One region of the Clostridium sp. AF36-4 genome, then DNA from elsewhere that is predicted to be linked to it. Evidence: predicted binding sites of a transcription regulator. Region 1 holds the regulator's gene; the other holds the start of a gene.

Region 1 (3,261 bases):
TAAAATGATGATATCTGTGAAGTGATTCGCAGATGCCATTATTTATTTTAAGGGGGTATTTTATATGAAGAAAAGATGTTTTAGGCTGTTCGCCGGGGTGTTAGCGCTTGCGGTTATGATGACCTACACGGTTATCTGGAATCCGAGCCAGGCAAAGATGACAAAGAGCAAAGATGTAAAAAAAGTTGAGGTTACGAATGTCCAAGACAAAAATATCACACTTGGTAAAGGCAAGAAACTGAAACTTTCCGTGAATGTTATTCTAAAAAAAGGAAGTAAGGCAAGCAAAGCGGTCAAGTTTGAGTCTTCCAAAAAATCGGTTGTTACGGTTTCTAAAAAGGGCGTTTTGAAAGCCAAAAAAATAGGAAAAGCTAAGATTACAGTGAAATCCAAAGCGAATCCGGCGAAACAGGTAAAATTTACTGTTACCGTTGCAAAAAAGAATGTTTTGATTAAAAAAATCAGCATGAAGAAAAAGTTAACACTCCATATGCCATTGGTTGAAGAAGAGGACGATTCCGATGATGATTCGGATGATGACATAGAGGATTCTGATGAGGATTCGGATGATGAAGACGATGAGGATGAAGATGATGAGGACGAAGAAGATTATGAATTTGAACCTCGCATTTCTCCATCCAATGCAACAAATCAGACATTGAAATGGACCAGTTCCAATAAAAAAGTGGTTAAAGTAGATGAGGATGGTTATGTTTATATCGTAGATGCCGGTAAGGCAGTGATTACGGCAATGGCAACTGACGGAAGCGGTGTAAAAGCAAAATGTACCGTTACTGTTATAGATGATGCAGATACAGATGATGAAGATGACGATGAATAATGGAGGCTTATTATGATTGAGATGAGAAGAGAAAAACGCTGGCCGGCAAAATTGAATTTGGAAATTTCCAATTTATTTAAGCAGGATCACGTAAAGGTGGAAAATATTAATGCACCGATTGAGGTAATTGATGTTTCCAAAGCGGGCATTGGTTTTCGTTCAGCCAGTGTACTGCCGATGGGGTATTACTTTAATGCGAGACTTACTTTGGCAGAAAATGATTCGCTCAATTGTGTTGTTCGAATTATCCGTCAGCAGAAAAGCGGAGATGACTATATTTATGGATGTGAAATTGTAGGAACGGCATCCATTATGGATTATGTAATTAATGATTATGCTGCGTCTCTGCAAAAATAATAAGAATGAAACAATGCACCGGTGCTTAGAAGGAGCCTTTTTTGCACCGGTGTTTTTATTTTGAAAAAAATTTTTACAAACCCTATTGACAAAGGTAACACAAGGTGGTATCTTTAGTTTAGTCAATGATTAGCACTCTTTGATAGTGAGTGCTAACAAAAAGAAATCGAGGTGGTATTTTGGAACTGAATGAGAGAAAACAAAAGATACTCGAAGCGATTATTCGTAATTACATGGAGACAGGCGAGCCGGTTGGTTCCCGAACTGTTTCTAAGTACACGGATTTGAATCTTAGTTCCGCAACCATCCGTAATGAGATGTCGGATTTGGAAGAGATGGGTTACATTTTACAGCCACACACTTCTGCCGGCAGAATTCCTTCGGATAAAGCATACCGACTATATGTAGACACGATTTTACAGAGAAAAGATGAAGAAGTGTCTGAGATGAAGGAGTTGATGGTCGAGAAGGCAGATAAGATTGACCTTCTGTTACAGCAGGTTGCAAAGTTACTTGCACAGAATACGAATTACACTTCCATGGTGACCAAGCCAAAGTATCAGCATAAGCGGATTAAGTTTATCCAGCTAAATCAGATGAGTGAACGACAGCTGCTTGTGATTGTTGTTCTTGATAACAACCACGTAAGCAACAAGTTCATTAACCTTATGACGGATGCCGATGAGAATGTGATTGCTCAGATGAATTTTTTGATGAACACGGCACTCACCGGACTTGATTTTACTGAGATTAACATGGCGATTATGCAGCAAATCAAAGAAAAAGCCGGGGAATACGGAGAATTGGCATCTAGCATTTTGGATTGTATTTCGGAAGTTATGACAGAAGAGGATGACTCAGAGATTTACACATCGGGCGCCACGAATATTTTGAAATATCCGGAGTTATCGGATAAGGAGAAAATGACCGGACTGCTTTCCACATTTGAAGAAAAACAGATGTTGTCAGCATGGGCCAACGATGAACCACCGGAGGATGACAAGGAACATGGCATTCAGGTGTACATTGGTGAGGAATCACCGGTAGAGTCAATGAAAGATTGTTCCGTTGTAACTGCCACGTACCGAATTAAAGAAGGCGTTTATGGAAAGATAGGTATTGTCGGACCAAAGCGTATGGACTACGAAAAAGTAGTTGGCACATTGGAAAACTGCATGCAGCAGCTAGATGACATATTTAAAAAGAAATAGCGAGGTGAAGTGAATTGGCTGAAGAGATGAAAAACGAAGACGTTAAAGAAGAAGTAAAGGAAGAAGAAACTGTAGAAGAAACGGTGGAACAAGCTGATAAAGAAGAAACAAAAGAAAAGAAAAAAACGGAAAAGTCAGAAAAAGCGGTTAAGAAGAAAGCAAAAAAAGACAAAAAAGATGAAAAGATTGAAGAGTTGAATGACCGCCTGATGAGAAATCTGGCAGAGTTTGAAAACTTTAGAAACCGCTCGGAAAAAGAAAAAAGTGCCATGTTTGAAATTGGTGCGAAGTCAGTTGTTGAAAAGATGCTTCCGGTTGTGGATAACTTGGAGCGAGGTTTTGACGGACTTTCCGATGAAGAAAAAGAGACACCATTTGCCAAAGGAATTGAGGCCGTTTACAAACAGCTTCTTACCGGATTAGAAGAAATCGGTGTGACACCGATTGAGGCAGTTGGTAAAGAATTTGACCCGAATTTCCATAATGCCGTTATGCATGATGAAGATGATTCAGATGCATCCAATCAGGTCATTGAGGAATTCCAAAAGGGTTATATGTATAAAGATTCAGTAGTCAGACACAGTATGGTTAAAGTGTTAAACTAATAAAGAAAATAACAGTCATGGTATAGACAGAAAGGAAGTATTATTATGAGCAAGATTATTGGTATTGACTTAGGAACAACAAACAGTTGTGTAGCAGTAATGGAAGGTGGCAAACCGGTTGTTGTAGCAAACGCTGAGGGCGCAAGAACAACCCCATCTGTTGTAGCATTTACAAAGACTGGTGAGCGTTTGGTTGGTGAGCCGGCAAAACGTCAGGCAGTAACAAACGCAGAGAAGACTATTTCTT
Region 2 (3,261 bases), on a different contig from region 1:
GATTATAAAGATATGTTTGGGTTTGAAAAAGCATACGAAGGGTATGAAGCACTTTTGTCAGACCCCAAAGTGCAGGCAGTTTATATTCCGCTTCCAAATAATCTTCATTATGAATGGGTAAAAAAAGCTATTGCAGCAGGAAAGCATGTGCTGTGCGAAAAACCATTGGCGCCGACACCCAAACAAACAGTAGAACTTTTTGAGGCAGCAAAAGAGAAGGGGGTATTTTTAATGGAAGCATATGCCTACCTTCACAGTCCTTTTGTTACAGCACTTAAAAAAGAAATTGAAGAAGGAACAATTGGAGAAATCCGTTATATTGAATCTCAGTTTTTGACTTCATATTATGATAAGAGCAACATTCGTCTGCACAAAGAAAATTATGGGGGTGCAGTTTATGATCTTGGCTGTTATAATACAAGTATGCTGTTAAAACTTTTGGAAGATATGCCATCCCGGGTAAAAGCAATGGCACAGTATGATGAAAATGGCGTTGATATATATACAGCTGCATTGTTAAATTATGAAAATGATGTACGTGCATCGATAACATGCGGGATGATTTTTGAAAAAGATAAGCCGCATCGTTATGATAGATTGTATATTCACGGAACAAAAGGCGACATCAAATCCGATACGAAATTTAACCAAGAGGGAAATGCTTCCTATACGTTGATTATTGAAGGAAAAGAGCAGATTCGAAATGTATACTGCCCACATAATTATCAATTAGAAATAGAGCAGCTGGGAAGATGCATAATCGAAGGCGAGACCCCTGTTGTGACAGCTGATTTTTCGATTAAAAATGCAAAAATACTAGATGCTATATTGCAAGAGATCGGTTACTTTGAAAGTAATGTAATGTGAGCACAACGAAATTTCGGCATTTATAAGAGGACACAAAAAAAACACAAAAAAATTAGCGCTCACCTCTTGACAGTGCTAACAATTAGCGGTATAACATAGTTAACGATAAGGAAAGGGGTTACGAAAAGGAACCCGGATCCGAATCGAAATTTAACAATCGACACTTCAGATTTCTCTGATGGTGCTAATAATACAAAAGTCTAAGTGCCTATGGTGTTTTGCAGGAACCCATATTTCCGACACTTGTTACAAGAAGGAAAGGAGAAATGACTTATGTTAAGACCTAGTATTTTTGGAGAGAGTTTGTTTGATGATTGGATGGATGATTTTCCATTTGGTAAGGAATTTGAGAAGGCTATGTTTCCGGCGAAAGATCCTCTTTATGGAAAACATGCAAAGAACATGATGAAGACAGATGTCCGCGAGACAGATGATGCGTATGAGGTTGACATTGATCTGCCTGGCTTCAAGAAAGATGAAATAACCGCTGAACTGAATGATGGTTATATTACCATTTCGGCAGCAAAAGGTTTGGACAAAGATGAAAAAGATAAAAAGACCGGTAAGTACATTCGTAAAGAACGTTATGCCGGCAGCATGAGCCGAAGTTTTTACATCGGTGGGGGAATTACCCAGGATGAGATTTCGGCGAAGTATGAAAATGGTATCTTGCAACTGAAGATTCCGAAAAAGACAGACAAAGCAGTTGCCGGTAAAAATTATATCGCAATTGAAGGATAATCATTCAACAAGTCCCCTTCAGAGATCGAGCCATCTGAAGGGGACTTGTTTTTTAGCAAAAACCATTGTAAGATTTGAAACGTACTTTATATTCTTTCATTTGCTGCCCTTCACGGCTTTCTATTTTCGTTGAATTTCCCGTAGGAATCTCATAGTATACTTAAATAAAAATTACAATAATTTACTGGAAATAAATAGATGCCGCAGTGAGAAAAAACTGGCTTGAAAGGATATCCTATGTTACAATGTGGATATAAAAAATGGAGGCAAAGCGCCTTGGCTGTTATGAGGTAACGCTCAATGTGTGGGCCGGAAATACATCGGCAGAAAAATTTTATGAGAAAATGGGATTGAAAACAAAAGAGAGACAGATGGAATATATCTTGTAAGAAGATGGGATTATGAACATCAGTATGACTATTTTAACAGAGAAAGGGGACATCATGGCACTAGAGGAGACGGTTTTGGATGGGGAAAATATGACGAATCTTTTAAAAGCAAATTGGGATATTTCATGTACTTCTTACAGAAAACTTGCGATAGGAACTGCAAATTGTTTTACTGTTAATGATGGCAGTAATACTTATTTTTTGAAAGAATACCAATCGTATATTGAGGATTGCGATATTATCAGGGAAGCAAAAATATTGGAGAAATTGAAAAATTGCGGAATCCCTTCGACAGATTTTATTGAAACAGTTTCGGGAGAAAAAATGGTAAAATACAAAGGACATCGATTCGTATTGCAAAAATACATGAGTGGACAATCTTATGGGTACAATGATTTCCCGGAGGAAATGCTTCCGCAAATGGCGGTTATGCTTGCCAAAATTCATATTGCATTAAAAGATATGGAACTGCCTGTTGATATGGATGCTGTGTGGGTAAATGGTGATGCTGTTTCCAAATATGATAATATATTAGAAGTATTGGAGCAGCATAGGGAAGATTCTTTATATAAACAAATCAAAGAAGATTTATTATATAAGCGTACTGTATTGCAGAAAAATCAAAATATATTTCGGAGATATTTTGAAGGAATAACGTATAGTCCCAGTCACGGCGACTATCAAGGATGTCAGATTATTGGGGAAAATAATCGGATAAAGGCAGTAATTGACTTTACATCGGCAAGAAAACTGCCGGTGGTATGGGAATTAATGAGGTCATTTGTGCAGACATCGCATAATTCAAGAAACAATGCTAAAATTGATTTGCAGGATTTGCGTCATTATGTAAAAGCATACTGTGAGTATTTTCCGTTAAGTGACAAGGATTTAAATGCAATGCCATATGTATATGTGTTTCAATTGCTTCGAAGTACCTATGGTTATAAAGAGTATTTATTGAGCAATTCGGAAGATAGAGAGGGCTTGATTTCTTTTGCTTTTTGGAGAACAAAAATATGTAAAGAGGTGCTTGGACATATTGATGAAATTTAGCACAATTGATAATTGAGGAGGAAAGCATCACTTTACGAAGAACCACTCCGATGTTATAATTGTGGGGAAAATGATATTAAGTGGAACAAGGTTAAGGAGGTGCAGATTGATTTGAAAAGTAATGTTGGACTGCAAGTTATGCCAATAGATGAGTTGATAGAAAGGGTGGCGTCTGTTTGTAAACGATGTGGGGCTGAACATTTGGATTTAT

The links. Region 1 encodes HrcA, which represses chaperone genes, less so after heat shock. Its sites were predicted from a motif close to TGTTAGCACTCNNNNNNNNNGAGTGCTAACA; they were not measured.
Region 2: the regulator HrcA is predicted to act here: its motif matches at 918-948, upstream of DW005_RS08990 (Hsp20/alpha crystallin family protein).

The regions. Positions count from the first base shown of each region.
Region 1 is NZ_QTVH01000021.1:31,119-34,379, forward strand. Features, by position in the region: gene DW005_RS10640 (Ig-like domain-containing protein) at 65-841, shown strand; gene DW005_RS10645 (PilZ domain-containing protein) at 854-1,198, shown strand; gene hrcA (heat-inducible transcriptional repressor HrcA) at 1,378-2,409, shown strand; gene grpE (nucleotide exchange factor GrpE) at 2,424-3,014, shown strand; gene dnaK (molecular chaperone DnaK) at 3,060-3,261, shown strand, end outside.
Region 2 is NZ_QTVH01000015.1:24,418-27,678, reverse strand. Features, by position in the region: gene DW005_RS08995 (Gfo/Idh/MocA family oxidoreductase) at 1-867, shown strand, start outside; gene DW005_RS08990 (Hsp20/alpha crystallin family protein) at 1,141-1,608, shown strand; gene DW005_RS08985 (hypothetical protein) at 1,869-1,997, shown strand; gene DW005_RS08980 (phosphotransferase) at 2,010-3,050, shown strand; gene DW005_RS08975 (nucleotidyltransferase domain-containing protein) at 3,162-3,261, shown strand, end outside.